One region of the Undibacterium sp. WLHG33 genome, then DNA from elsewhere that is predicted to be linked to it. Evidence: predicted binding sites of a transcription regulator. Region 1 holds the regulator's gene; the other holds the start of a gene.
The links. The regulator NrdR, encoded in region 1, represses ribonucleotide reductase genes. The targets are predictions, from matches to a motif close to CACNANATNTNGTG.
Positions count from the first base shown of each region.

Region 2: ACOTSW_RS05265 (ribonucleoside-diphosphate reductase subunit alpha) is a predicted target of NrdR. The motif match lies at 3,717-3,730, and genes of this name have one in related genera.

Region 1 is NZ_CP186697.1:1,968,464-1,976,273, reverse strand. It holds gene ACOTSW_RS09080 (autotransporter assembly complex protein TamA) at 1-582, opposite strand, end outside; gene ACOTSW_RS09075 (biopolymer transporter ExbD) at 589-1,032, opposite strand; gene tolQ (protein TolQ) at 1,049-1,741, opposite strand; gene ybgC (tol-pal system-associated acyl-CoA thioesterase) at 1,820-2,221, opposite strand; gene ACOTSW_RS09060 (SDR family NAD(P)-dependent oxidoreductase) at 2,390-3,142, opposite strand; ZMP/ZTP riboswitch at 3,375-3,508, shown strand; gene glyA (serine hydroxymethyltransferase) at 3,639-4,889, shown strand; gene nrdR (transcriptional regulator NrdR) at 4,982-5,452, shown strand; gene ACOTSW_RS09045 (sulfite exporter TauE/SafE family protein) at 5,461-6,216, shown strand; gene ACOTSW_RS09040 (DUF4118 domain-containing protein) at 6,380-7,810, shown strand, end outside.
Region 2 is NZ_CP186697.1:1,154,533-1,162,342, reverse strand. It holds gene ACOTSW_RS05280 (PP0621 family protein) at 1-162, shown strand, start outside; gene ACOTSW_RS05275 (sensor histidine kinase) at 184-1,962, shown strand; gene ACOTSW_RS05270 (sigma-54-dependent transcriptional regulator) at 1,959-3,398, shown strand; gene ACOTSW_RS05265 (ribonucleoside-diphosphate reductase subunit alpha) at 3,927-6,839, shown strand; gene ACOTSW_RS05260 (ribonucleotide-diphosphate reductase subunit beta) at 6,978-7,810, shown strand, end outside.

The DNA of each region.
Region 1 (7,810 bases):
TGCCTGATGCCGCTGCTTCGCACGCGGGTCGCCCGCGGCCAGCGTCGCGGCAAAGTCGCCCTGAAAAGTAATATTCACATTTTCTATCAGCGTACGCTGCCCGGCATCGACCATCACTTCGATCATTTTTCCGGCAACGCCGGCATCGCTTGCCTCTGCCGCATCCGCGGATATGGCAGTGTTATCAGCATCGTCGAGATTCAGATTACGGAACTCTGTTTTCGGCGAAAAATAACCTTCGGTTGCCAGAATGCCGTTGATATCCTGGCGCAAGCGACGGATCAGCGCGGGCGTAATGTTCTGCGCTTCGCTGTTGCCGGAAAACTCGGCGATATGCTCGCGCAGTAAATCCGCCCAGTCAGTCTTTGCTGCCTGTAAACGAAAACGTCCGCTGATACTGCGGACGAATGGTTCCGTTTCGTTTTCTTTGTTATTTTCCGCTCCTGCGGTCGCCGCAGGCACCTGCGCTGCAGGTGAGAGCGCAGACGCTACTGGCTCCTGCGCCAGAGCAGGTGCGGCCGCCGCAGCTGCCGCGTACAGCAGCCAGCCGGAAAAACCCAGGCATTTGCGAATAGGTATCATGCTGACTTATTTTGTTGCGAGCCCGACGCGGTTGATACCCAGTTTTTTTGCCTCGGAAATCACCTGCACCACGTCGTCATAGATGATGCCTTTATCCGCAGAAACCAGCACCGACAGATCAGGCTTTGCCTCGTGATATTCGCGTAATTTCAACAGCAGTTGCTGGCGGTTTTTCGCCTGCTCTTTGCTTTCCTGAAGATTATTACCGTTGCTGCCGTTCTTGCTGTTGATGCTGATGGTGGCAAGCTCATTCGGCCGCAAAGTGACTTCGATATATTCAGACGGCGGCTGCGTTGACTGACCGGCCGTCGGCAAATTGATTACGCTGGGATTTGTCATCGGCGCGCACACCATGAAAATCACCAGCAGCACCAGCATCACGTCGATGTAAGGCACGACGTTAATCTCGGCCTTGAATTTGCGTTTACGTTCGCCACGCAGATAACTCATGCTGACTCACTTTGTATTAGCGTGACTGACGCTGAAGAATATTCGAGAACTCTTCAATAAAGGTTTCAAAGCGAATCGCCAGACGATCAATGTCGTGCGAATAACGGTTATACGCGAGTACCGCCGGAATCGCAGCAAACAAACCGATCGCCGTCGCAATCAGCGCCTCGGCAATACCCGGTGCCACGGCTGCCAGCGTCGCTTGCTGCACATTCGCCAGACCACGGAAAGAATTCATAATCCCCCAGACGGTACCGAACAAACCAATGTACGGCGACACTGAACCGACCGAAGCGAGGAAAGATAAATGCGCTTCCAGCATATCCATTTCACGCTGATACGCGGCGCGCATCGCACGCCGTGCGCCATCGAGCATCGCGCTGGCATCAAGCGAAGCTTTATTGGCGTTTTTGACTTTGTGGTATTCACTCATACCGGCCTCGAAAATACGTTCGAGTGAACCGGTTTTATCACGGCCGCGACGATTGCTGGTGGCATCCTGATACAACTCCACCAGATTGCCACCGGACCAGAAATTCCGCTCAAACACCTCGGTCTGCGCACGCGCCTTTTTGATCGCAAACATTTTGCTGAAGATATACGTCCAGCTGGTCAGAGAAACGCCCAGCAGAATCAGCATCACCAGTTTCACCAGAACAGAGGCATTGCTGATCAGGCTGAAAAAAGAAAGGTCTTGAGTAACATTCATAATGAATCACAGTTGAGAACAACAAATAACAAAGAGTAAAAAAACTATCCCGCCGGCCGGGCTATGCCGTCAACCGCATCAGGTATGGATTTTTTCAACGACCACATCCGGAATCGCTGCGGGCCGCAGGCTGTTTGCACCGACGCAGCCGACTTTGATCGTACCGCTGGCCAGCAGACGCTCGCCGCACCAGGCTTCCTGCGCAAACAGGATCGATGCCCGTCCCAGTTTTTCGACCACGGCAGTGATACGGAGTTCATCATCGAGTCTGGCGGGTGCATGATACTCGACTGTGCTTGCTTTGACGACAAACATTACCTCATGCGTCTGCTTCAGTTCCTGCTGGTGAATGCCGGTGGCGCGCAGCCATTCGGTACGGGCGCGCTCAAAGAACTTCAGATAATTCGCATAAAAAACGATACCGCCAGCGTCCGTGTCTTCGTAATACACACGCACATTCCAGTTAAAATTTTTCATCATCAACCGCCGTTTCGGCTTTCTTCTCTCGTATGACGTGATTTCTATCACGCAATTTACTGCATAATTTTTACAAAACAGGGGGAGTATCTGCCTTTTTCGCCTTAACGTCAGCATCGACAAAGGACTTTAAAATATACTCCCCCCAGTATTATTTCAGCAAAAATCCGCTTAAACGAGGTTGCGCTTGATATTCAACGGACCAAAGCCCTGGCAGGTCGGCATCATCTCGATATAGTTGATATTGACATGCGCCGGCAAAGTGGCGATCCAGTATGCCGTTTCAGCGATATCAACCGCGGTCAATGGCACCGTGCCTTCATAGACTTTCGCGGCGGCATCATCGTTGCCACGGAAACGTACATTCGAAAATTCCGTCCCGCCACATAAGCCCGGTGCAATATTCGTGGTACGCACGCCGGTACCCGCCATATCTGCCCGCAGATTTTTGGTGAACTGATCGACAAAGGCTTTTGTCGCGCCGTATACATTGCCGCCCGGATACGGGGTCGAGCCGGCGATGGAGCCGATATTGATGATCATGCCGCTGTTACGTGCCACCATATCCGGCAGAATCGCCCGCGTGACTGTGACCAGACCTTTGGTGTTGGTGTCTATCATGGTTTCCCACTCTTCCTGCGACGCCAGATGGGCGGGTTCGGTTCCCAATGCCAGACCGGCATTATTGATCAGCACATCGATCGTTTTCCAGTCCGCAGGCAAATCCGCCAGCGCCTGCAGTATCGACGACTTTTGCGTCACATCCATCGTCACTGGTAATAACTTGTCGCCCAGTTCTGCATGTAAAACAGACAGACGTTCGAGCCGGCGGGCGGCGGCGATGACCCGATGACCTTCGCGTACAAATTTACGCGCCATTTCCTCACCAAAACCTGAGCTTGCACCTGTAATTAATACGATCATGCTGAAATCCTTTATGCCATTGAATAAAAAATGCGCTTGTCTGCCGTGTGTACTGTCGTTGAAAACAAATATCTGTCAGTTATCTATTTTAAGTGCTTTTGTGCTGCAGGTCAGGGCATACGCGTGCTCAGGCAATCGAAAGCGCCCGTTTTTTAGCAAAATAACCATGCCTTTGATCTGCGGATGAGTGGCTTGCCCATTCAGAGCGCATCACGTAAAATCTCAGCACCATTTTGTCTCACGTGACTGGCGAAATTGTGGTTGATCCTGATACAGGCAACGGCAAAAGATGGAGATCCATCGGGAAGCGTGAGATGTCGGGGTTGTTATGTAACTTAACCCCAGCCGTGCGCCTGGGTAGCCTGATGGTAAAAGTAGTGAGGCTGCCTCTCTTCGTCCGCGTCAGACTGACACCTCGCTGAAGACAATCACCAATCCCGTTTGTTTAACTCGTTACTCACTTGTTCGACTCACCCTCACGATAATCAGGAAAACCATGTTTGCAAAAAACCATACGCTCGCCAATATCGATCCCGAATTGTTCGCGACGATACAATTAGAAAATCAGCGTCAGGAAGATCACATTGAGCTGATCGCATCTGAAAACTACACTTCGCCAGCCGTGATGGAAGCACAAGGCTCACAGCTGACCAACAAATATGCCGAAGGCTATCCTGGCAAACGTTACTACGGCGGTTGCGAACACGTCGATGTCGTCGAGCAACTGGCGATTGACCGCCTGAAACAACTGTTCGGCTGCAACTTCGCCAACGTGCAACCAAATTCAGGCTCACAAGCCAATCAGGGCGTATTTTTTGCCTTGTTAAATCCAGGCGACACCATCATGGGCATGAGCCTCGCTGAAGGTGGCCACCTGACGCACGGCATGCCGCTGAATATGTCGGGTAAATGGTTCAATGTTGTGTCTTACGGCCTGAATGCACAGGAAGACATCGATTACGATGCAATGGAAAAGCTGGCGCGCGAAACCAAACCAAAACTGATCATCGCCGGTGCTTCTGCATTTGCACTGCGTATTGATTTTGAACGTTTCGGCAAAATCGCCAAAGAAGTCGGCGCGTATTTCATGGTCGATATGGCACACTATGCGGGCCTGATCGCCGCTGGCATGTATCCGAATCCGGTGCCGTTTGCTGACGTCGTCACTTCCACCACGCATAAGAGCCTGCGCGGTCCACGCGGCGGTATCATCCTGAGCAATGACGAAACCATCGCCAAGAAAATCAATTCCGCTATTTTCCCTGGTATTCAGGGTGGCCCGCTGATGCATGTGATCGCTGGTAAAGCCGTGGCGTTCAAAGAAGCGCTGTCACCAGAGTTCAAAGAATATCAGCAACAAGTGATTAAAAATGCTGCTGCGCTGGCAAAGACACTGACAGAACGCGGTCTGCGCATCGTTTCCGGTCATACTGAATCTCATGTGATGCTGGTGGATCTGCGTCCTAAAGGTCTGACAGGTAAAGAAGCAGAAGCGATTCTCGGCACTGCGCACATGACCTGCAACAAAAACGGTATCCCTAACGATCCGCAAAAACCGATGATCACTTCCGGTATCCGCCTTGGCAGCCCGGCATTCACTACCCGCGGCTTCAAAGAAGCGGAAGCAATCAAAGTCGGTCATCTGATTGCTGACGTACTCGATAATCCACATGATGCGGCTACCATAGAACGCGTTAAAGCAGAAGTGAAAAAACTGACCAGCGCTTTCCCTGTGTACGCGAAGTAATTTCTGCTCGTCATTAAAACGCCACTCTGCTGAGTGGCGTTTTTTTAATTTGCGCTGCCTGACAGCGCAGCTCAACCACTACGGCTCTATTCATGAAATGTCCTTACTGCCACCATCCTGATACTCAGGTCGTCGATACCCGCGTTTCCGAAGAAGGCAATGTTATCCGTCGTCGTCGTCGCTGCGCACATTGCGATAAGCGTTTCACCACATATGAACGGGTGGAACTGGTGATGCCCGTCATCGTCAAGAAAAATGGCAGCCGTACCGAATATGAATCAAATAAGCTGCGCGCCAGCTTTATGCTTGCGCTGCGCAAACGCCCGGTTTCCGCAGAAGCGATCGACAGCGCGATTCAGCGCATAGAAGAGAAACTACTCTCCAGCGGCGAACGGGAAATCATGTCCGTTCATCTGGGCGAGCTGGTCATGCATGAATTAAAACGCCTCGATAAAATCGCCTATATCCGTTTTGCGTCTGTCTACAAGAGTTTTAAAGACATCTCTGAATTCGCTGAAGCGATACAGGAAGTGAATGTCGATAACAGAACTGCCAAGAAATAAAAAAATACATGGAACACATGAACACCGCCGGCTGGCTGGTCGCCGCCTTTGCTGTGCTGATCACCGGTATCTCCAAATCCGGGCTGGGTGGTGCATTGGGCGGCCTGGCTGTCCCATTTCTTTCGCTGTGGATTTCACCGCGTGACGCTGCAGCGGTCATGCTGCCTATCCTGATCGCGATGGATATGGTCGGCATCCGCGCCTGGAGTGGCAAAGCCGACTGGCGCGATCTGAAAGTGCTGATACCGGGTGCCATTGTCGGCATTGTGCTGGGGACGCTGGCCTTTGGCGTCATGTCTGACCGGCTGGTCAAAGGAATGATAGGGCTGATCGCCGTCGGCTTCACGCTCGACCGGCTGTTGCGTCATCGCGGTCAGGCAACAACAGAACAACGTCCGCCACGCATGTTCGGCTGGTTCAGCGGCATCGGCGCCGGCTTTACCAGCACCCTGGCGCATGCGGGCGGGCCACCGGTGATGATTTACCTGCTGTCATGGCGGCAGCCACGGGAAACCTTTGTCGCGACCACAGTCTTTTTCTTTTCCGTCATCAATCTGGCGAAGCTGCCTTTTTACATCGCGCTCGGCCTGTTCAGCATCGACACACTGAAGATGTCGGCGATACTACTGCCGCTGGTGCCTGCCGGCGTGTGGATAGGTATGCGATTACTGACACGCATACCGGAGCGTCCGTTTTATCTGTTCGCAACCGCCGCACTCGGGCTATCCGGCGTCAAACTATTGTGGGATGGATTGATGGCGTAGTCCGGCGTCTTCTGAGCCCGGCAGCTCCCTCTTCTGTCTGATTTTTTTCGGCCCGGAAACCGGCTTGCGCCAATCCCGTCGCAAGAATTAGCGCTGAGACTGACACAGTCAACAGCAAAAAATCCTGATGCTTTCTTAATATCGGCTGTGGTACGCTGGACGAATGAACAAACTCACCGCCCTCCTGCAGCGATCACATTCTCCGTTAAAGGATAGTTTTTCCGTCCTCTTACTGCTGGCATCCGCCAGCGGCGTCAATGCGCTGATTGACCCTTATGTTTCGCTCACCAGCCAGTCCATGATCTATGTGCTGGCGGTGGTGATTGCGGCATACCGGTTGAGCTGGGTTTATTCGGTCAGCTGCGCGCTCGCTGCAGTCGCTGCGCTGAATTTCTTTTTTGTACCACCGCGCTGGACCTTTCGCATCGATCAGTCGGAACATTTGATTGCGCTGATCACGATGATGGTACTGGCCCTGGTGATCCATCATCTGACATCCGGTTTACGCCGCGAAACCGAGATCGCGCATCTGAACGAGCAACGCGCACGCCAGTTACAACATCTGGCGGTGCAACTCGCCGCATGCAAGACCGCCGAAGATATTTCAGCGCTGGGGCAACAAGCATTCGACGCGTCGTTTGCCGGACCGAATCTGCTGTGCCTGAACGATGCCAGCGGCAACTTACACTGCCGCGATGAGCTGCCCGCGACCATCCGTGATGGCATGGTGTGCTGCATGAAAGAAGGCAGCGTGATCGGCGCTGGCACCAACCGTTGGTCTGATCTGGATGCGTGGTATTTACCCATAGGCGATCAACACCCGCACGGGCAAATGCTGGGCGCCGTGTGCATACAAGCCGTTGCGCGCGATGACAGCAGCGGCCGTCAGCATGCCGAAGCGCTTTGTACGATACTGGCGCAGGCGCTCTTGCGTTTGCGGCTGAACGCCAGCATTCTGGCCGCGCAACGCGAAACAGAGCGCCAGCAATTACAGGGCATATTTTTAGCGGCGGTCTCGCATGATTTGCGAACACCCTTAGCCGTCGTCGTTGGTGCCGCATCCGCGCTGCAACTTCAGCATGCCAAACTCAGCACAGCCGAACAAGAACACCTGCTCGACAGCATCATCAAAGAAGCCGGATATTTATCAGCGCTGACAGAAAACACCCTGCAACTGGTGCGCCTGGAAAACACGCCGCAATCACTGGTGCGGGATTGGGAATCCATAGAAGAAATCATCGGCAGCGTACTGGCACGGGTGCGCCAACATGACACAAACAAACGCATTCAGCTTCAGCTTCCGAAAGGCCTGCCATTGGTCAGAGTCGATCCGGTGTTGATTTCGCAACTGCTGGCAAATTTGCTGGAAAACGCCCTGAAATATACCGATGGCGACATACAACTGCACGTCAGCGTTCAGGGCGCACAAGGTTCTGATGAACACAATGCCGATCAGCATCAGCAATGGATGTGGATCTCGGTGAAAGACAGCGGCAAAGGCATACCGGCACACGAACAACTCAGTATTTTTGAACCCTATGTGCGTGGCGATCACACCGATCGCAGCAGCCAGCGCGGCTCAGGACTCGGGCTC
Region 2 (7,810 bases), 810 kb from region 1:
GAGACGACATCCGGCGCTGCATTCGACCGGTCGGCAACATCAGCGCAGGCAACAGAAACCATGGTTTGCTGTGCGCATTGCCAGATTTATTTACCTGCCTCTGAAGCCGTGATCCGAGGACAGCAAATTTATTGTTCATCAGCGCACGCTGATTTACATTAAATCAGAAAATCTGCTGAATTCATGACAGCGACTTTTTCTGTTTTTCCTGAACCGACCCCTTCCTTCTGGCGGTCTCTGCAAACCCTGAATATTTCCAGGGTGATTATTGCCATTAGTCTTTTGTTGTTGCTCAATTTACGCAGCACTAAAGATATCTGGGTATTTTCCCATGTGTTTGCCGTTGATATATGTATCGCCTATCTGCTTTCCAGCATAGGTTTTACGATACTCAAGGTTGTGCATACGCGGCATTTCATCCTGCAACTGCTGTCGCAGATTACGCTGGACATCATCATCATTTCTTTGCTTTATCTCGGTTCCGGTGGTGGTCGCGGTGGTTTCAATATCTTGTTTTTGTTTCCTCTTGCAGGCGTTTCAATTCTGGCGCCTTTATTGTGGGCATTCTTTTTTTGCTCAATCGTCAGCTTGTTACTGTTGACGGAGGGGGTCTACCGTTCACTCGAGTTCAGTGACGGCAGCCAGGTTTCTCAGGCGGGTTTGTTCGGGGCCTCTTATTTTGCTGTTGTGTATGTGGTGAATCGCCTGGCGAGTAATCTTATCCGCCAGGAACAACTGGCCGCATTGAGAGGCAATGAGTTGATCATGCAGCAGGCGATTAATCGCCTGGTAATCGCCGATATGGATGACGGTATTCTGGTACTGGATCATTCCGGGCGTATGTTTGAAATGAATCCGGCCGCTGAACGTATGCTCGGAGGAAATCTGCGCAAGGACATGACAGGAGTCCGACTGGCCGACGTTATCGCTTTGCGCCCTTTGGTGGAAACACTCGCGGATATTCAGAGCAGAAACGCCGGTAAGACACACAGAGAGCTGGAAGATGAAATTTCGTTTGTTTCTATTCCGTGTCACCTCGATGAAAGCAAAGTGGGTACGTCTGGCACAGCAGTGCCGCGCGCAGGTTTTGAGCACAGTAGTTTTGGCGTCAGATCGGAACGGCCTCATTTTGTCACGCATCTGAAATTGCGGATGATTATCGTCAAAGAAGCAAATGAAACGGGGTTACAAGCGTCAGCGAATGATTACACCGTGATTTTTATGCAGGATGTATCGGATATTGAAAATCACGCACAACAATTGAAACTGGCGTCGATGGGACGTCTGACCGCCAGCATTGCGCATGAAGTCAGAAATCCCTTGTCATCGATTTCGTATGCGGCTTCTTTACTGAATGAGGATATTGCTCACATAGAAGATAATAAAGAGCAGGCTAAACGGCTGCTGAAAATTGTGGATGATAACGTAGGTCGCTTAAATCAGTTGATCGAGGATATTCTGAAGCTCTCACGTAAAGCACGCAATGATGTCGAACCGTACTTTCTGATGCCGCTGGTGAGTCGCTGCGTGCAGGATTTCATTGAAATAAAAAAAGTAGCTCCAGATCTGATTACCGTAGATCAGGCTGTTGATTTTAAAGTCAGTTTTGATCCTGGTCATCTGACAGAAATTATTTCTAACTTATTATCGAATGCGGTCCGGTACGCCAGTGGTATTCCCGGCAGTATTCGTCTTTACGCGATGATGAATCCTGGTGGTCGTCAGGAATTACATATTCAGGATGATGGCCCCGCAATCAGTTTTGAAGTCCGCGCACATTTATTTGAACCGTTTTACACGACTTCCCGTATGGGAACCGGGCTGGGATTGTATATGGCGCGTGAGCTCTGCCTGAATAACAAAGCCTTGCTCGATTATGAATATCGTGTCGATCACAGTGCTGCTGAAGACAGCGAGCCCAGCGGCCGTTTCGTGATTAATTTCTCTGGATTAAACACATGAGCAACATTACCGGCACCACTTGTCCACGCATTCTGGTTGTTGATGATGAAGCGCATTTGCGGGAATTGTTAGAGATTACCCTGATTAAAATGGGGCTGGATGTTGATAGCGCTGAAAATCTGCATATCGCCAGAAGTCTGCTGCAAAAAAACAGTTACTCGCTGGTGCTGACGGATATGCGTTTACCTGACGGTTCGGGTATGGAACTGGTTGAAGAAGTCAATCTTCATTATAAAAACACCCCGATTGCCGTCATCACTGCTTTCGGCAGTACCGATAATGCGGTGATAGCCTTGAAGGCGGGAGCATTTGATTATGTCTCCAAGCCTGTGGCGCTGGATCATTTACGCAAGCTGGTGCGCTCGGCGCTGGAGGTGAATCTGAGCAATGCGGAACCAGAGGTGATGTCGCATGTATCAGAGCAGGGGCCGGTCTCTTTTCTGATTGGCTCTTCATCCGGTATGCAGGAGGTGCGTGCGCAAATTGCCCGTCTGGCACGTAGCATGGCACCGGTTATCATTACCGGAGAATCCGGCAGCGGTAAAGAGCTGGCAGCGCGTGAGATCCACATATCGAGTTCACGAGCCGGTAAGCCATTCATCGCAGTCAATTGCGGTGCGATTCCCGAAACGCTGATGGAAGCGGAATTTTTTGGCTACCGCAAGGGGGCTTTTACCGGCGCGGCCGATGATCGTGAAGGATTTTTTCAGGCGGCGAATGGCGGCACGCTGATGCTTGACGAAGTCGCCGATTTACCGCTGGCGATGCAGGTGAAGTTGTTGAGGGCAATACAGGAGCGCCGTATCCGTAAAGTCGGCGCGACGCTGGAGGAGTCCGTGGACGTCAGAATTATCAGCGCAACTCATCAGAATCTGAGTAACTGCGTTAATGAAGGACGATTCCGGCAGGATTTGTATTACCGCTTAAACGTCATTGAGCTGCACTTGCCGCCGTTGCGTGAGCGGCTTGAAGACATTGCTGATTTATCTCTGGCGATATTGGGTAAGCTCGCTGGTGGTCAGGTCACGTTATCGCCGGCCGCATTGCAAGCCTTGTGTACGTATGACTTCCCCGGCAATGTCCGCGAACTGGAAAACATTCTGGAGCGTGCTCTTGCTTTTGCCAATGATGGCTGTATTCAGGTGGCCGACCTCGCTTTACGTCATCATAAAAAATCAGTAACTGAACCGGTTACTGGTGAGACTGGCCATTCTGAACGCGTGATTAGCGACATCGTTCCTGCGCAAGACGACAACGTTTTTTTACCGCCGTTACTTCCTTGTTCTTTGCCAGAATATCTGGAAAGAATTGAACGTGAAATGATAATAAGGGCGCTGGAGCAGACCAGGCACAACCGGACGCAGGCTGCCGAGTTGCTCGGCGTCAGCTTCAGGCAGCTACGTTACCAGATACAGAAACTGAAAATCCAGGATTAATTTTCCGCATACTGATTCTGCGCTGGATTGTTGTTTCGTGGGGGAAGTCGCGCATGCGTTTCCCCCGGATTTTGCTTCTGCCTTTTAATCGGATCCTGCTTCTTTTGTCTGATCCTGCCGATGAAAAACAGACAAATAAATATCCTGTTCTCAGTGTGGCTATTTTCCGTTAGTACTCACTTACCCAGTTTGCTGCAGTTTTCTGATCATCTGCGAAAGTCAATCGCCTGCACAAAAAAATTTACTGAAAAATGAACAGATAAAGCGGTTGCGCACCTTAGCATCGGGCACTAGAATTAGGGCTATAAATTATTTGTGCACTATATATAGTAGTTTTTCTTGTTTTGCCTTTCTTGCTTCACCTTCCCCGATTTAGCAGCAATTGATTTGAAAATGAAGAAATAACACGGCCTTTTTCCGTGTAAAAGCTAGTTTGTAATAAGGCGCAACATTCAGTTAACCCGAGCGTGGTCATGATCTGACTGAGATCATGAAGCGACTCACGATATCACCGACTCTGGAGGTTCAATGCACTCTTCAATGGAAACATCAACGCCATCTCATTCCGACCTAAGCTCTGTAGGCGCTAACGCCGTTCAGACAGGAGCCAGCACCGGATACAGCGAGCACAGGGTCATTCGCCGGAATGGTGCAGTAGTTGGTTTTGAGCCGCAAAAAATTGCGATTGCGATGACAAAGGCTTTTCTTGCCGTCAACGGTGGTCAGGGGGCCGCATCTGCCCGTATCCGTGAACTCGTTGAACAACTGACGGCGACTGTTGTTGCGGCATTACTGCGCAGACAGCCAACCGGTGGCACGTTTCACATTGAAGATATTCAGGATCAGGTTGAGCTGGCACTGATGCGCTCCGGTGAGCATGATGTTGCCCGTGCCTATGTGCTGTATCGCGCGAAGCATCAGGAAGAGCGCCGCCTGCAGCGTGAAGCACAGCAAGCTTCTCAGGCAAAACTGCCGAAAATTCATGTGGTCATTGATGGCGAAAAAGTGATCCTTGATATTGAAAAAGTCCGCACCCTGATTACTGCTGCCTGTGTCGGTCTGGACAAACTGGTGGATGCTGAAGCAATTCTGACCGAAACACTGAAGAACCTGTACGACGGTGTGCCTGTCGAGGAATTACATAAATCAGCAATTCTGGCAGCGCGGGCGTTGATGGAAAAAGAACCTGCTTACAGTCAGGTAACTTCCCGTTTGTTGTTGCATACAGTACGTAAAGAAGTATTCGGTAAGGAGGTCGCTCAGCAGGATGCGGCAGCTGAATATATTACTTATTTTCCGCAATTTATCCAGAAAGGTATCGCGGCGGAATTGCTGGATACCAAATTAGGGGAATTTGATCTGGAGCGCCTGGCTAAAGCCTTGGTTGCTGAACGTGATTTGCAATTCAGTTATATCGGTTTGCAAACTTTGTATGACCGCTATTTCCTGCACGTCCGGGGCACCCGTATCGAAATGCCGCAGGCTTTCTACATGCGTGTGGCAATGGGGCTGGCGCTGCAAGAAAAAGACCGTAACGCCCGTGCGATCGAGTTCTACCATCTGTTGTCGAGTTTTGATTTCATGAGTTCGACACCGACGCTGTTTAATTCAGGCACACAGCGTTCGCAGTTATCGTCGTGCTATCTGACGACTGTTTCTGATGATCTGGCCGGTATTTATGATGCACTCAAAGAAAACGCCTTGCTGGCGAAATATGCAGGTGGTCTTGGGAATGACTGGACTCCGGTACGTTCGCTCGGCGCGCATATCAAAGGCACGAATGGCAAATCTCAGGGCGTGGTGCCGTTCCTGAAAGTGGTTAACGATACTGCGGTTGCGGTCAATCAGGGTGGTAAGCGTAAAGGTGCTGTCTGTGCTTACCTCGAAACCTGGCATATGGATATTGAGGAGTTCCTCGATCTGCGTAAGAACACTGGTGATGATCGTCGTCGCACGCATGACATGAATACAGCCAACTGGATTCCGGATCTGTTCATGAAGCGCGTGATGGAAAAAGGCGAATGGACCCTGTTCTCACCATCGGACGTACCGGATCTGCACGATAAATTTGGTAAAGCATTTGAAAGCGCTTATCTTGCTTACGAAGCGAAAGCTGCTTCCGGAGAGATTGAATTATCTAAAAAAGTGCCTGCGCTCGACTTATGGCGCAAGATGCTGTCCATGCTGTTTGAAACAGGTCACCCGTGGATCACATTCAAAGATCCTTGCAATATCCGTAGCCCGCAGCAACATGTGGGTGTAGTGCACTCATCGAATCTGTGTACTGAGATCACACTTAATACCAATGAGAGTGAGATCGCCGTATGTAATCTGGGTTCCGTCAATCTGCCAGCACATATGAAGAACGGCAAACTGGATCACGTCAAACTGCAAAAGACTATCCGTACTGCGATGCGTATGCTGGATAACGTGATTGATATTAACTACTACGCTGTACAGAAAGCGCGCGACTCTAATCTGCGTCACCGTCCGGTCGGCATGGGTATTATGGGCTTCCAGGATTGCCTGCACATGATGCGTGTTCCTTATGCATCGAATGAAGCGGTGCAGTTTGCCGATACCTCTATGGAAGCCGTTTGCTATTACGCTTACTTGGCGTCGACAGAACTGGCGGAGGAGCGCGGTGCCTATAGTTCATACAAAGGCTCGCTGTGGGATCGTGGCATTCTGCCTCAGGACTCATTGAAGCTGCTGGCAGAAGAGCGTGGCGGTTATCTGGAAGCAGATTTTAGCGAAACCATGGATTGGACCATCGTTCGCAACCGCATTAAGCAATTCGGTATGCGCAATTCCAACTGCGTCGCGATCGCGCCGACGGCAACAATTTCTAACATCATCGGTGTCTCAGCGTGTATTGAGCCGACCTATCAGAATCTGTATGTGAAGTCGAATTTGTCCGGTGAGTTCACAGAGATTAATGAGCATCTGGTGCGCGACCTGAAATTGCGCGGCTTGTGGGATGAGGTGATGATCGCCGACCTCAAATATTTCGATGGTAGTCTGGCTCGCATTGATCGCATTCCTCAGGATTTGCGTGAATTGTATGCGACTGCATTTGAGATCAGCCCATCATGGTTGGTTGAGGCTGCTGCGCGTCGTCAGAAATGGATAGATCAGGCGCAATCCCTGAATATCTACATGGCAGGCGCATCCGGTAAAAAACTCGATGAGACCTACAAGCTGGCCTGGTTGCGTGGTCTGAAAACGACTTATTACCTGCGTACGATAGGTGCGACGCATACAGAAAAATCGACATCGAAAACCGGTGCGTTGAATGCGGTTGCGGTGGATGGCGGTGCGGGTGCGTTCAGCGCAGCACCGGTTGCGGCAGTGCCGGCAGTCGCTCCTGAAGCAGACGGTGCAGCTTGCTACCTTCGTCCAGGTGACCCCGGTTTTGAAGAGTGCGAAGCTTGTCAGTAATGATGTCGGCGTTCCGATGGGAGCGGAAGTATTAACCAACTGAGCTGCAAGCGAACGGTGTGAGACGTCCATCGTTCGCCCTATGCTACACATGTGTGTCGAGGCATAAAAAGCAGTGTTACTTTGTAAGGAATGAAAATGTTATCTTGGGATGATGAACCCTCGCCAGCTGCAGCAACGCCATCAGCCGTGCGCCCGGTAGGCAATGATACACAGGTAGGTTTGCAATTGCAGGAAGTTGCGCTGAACCCGGCACTGGTAAAAAAAGCCGGAGCTGCGAGCGCAGAAGATATGGCGCGTCGCGTCAATGCTGCAGACAAACGGATTATCAATGGCCAGACTGACGTGAACCAGCTGGTGCCGTTCAAGTATAAGTGGGCGTGGGATAAATATCTGGCTGGCTGCGCGAATCACTGGATGCCGCAGGAAATCAATATGCAACGCGATATTGAATTGTGGAAAAATCCGAACGGACTGACGGATGACGAACGTCGCCTGGTGACACGTAATCTCGGGTTTTTCGTGACTGCAGATTCTCTGGCTGCAAACAATATTGTGCTGGGTACTTATCGTCACATCACCGCGCCGGAATGCCGTCAGTACCTGTTGCGTCAGGCATTTGAAGAAGCGATTCACACACATGCGTACCAGTACATCGTTGAATCACTGGGCTTGGATGAAGGCGAAATTTTTAATGCTTATAACGAAATCGAATCGATCCGTGACAAAGATCAGTTTCTGATTCCATTCATCGATGTGTTGACGAATCCTGAATTTAAAACAGGCACCACTGAAGCGGATCAGACTTTGCTGCGTTCACTGATTGTATTTGCTTGTCTGATGGAAGGCTTGTTCTTCTACGTCGGTTTCACACAGATTCTGGCGTTAGGGCGTCAGAATAAAATGATGGGCGCGGCAGAACAGTATCAATACATTTTGCGTGATGAATCGATGCACTGCAACTTCGGTAT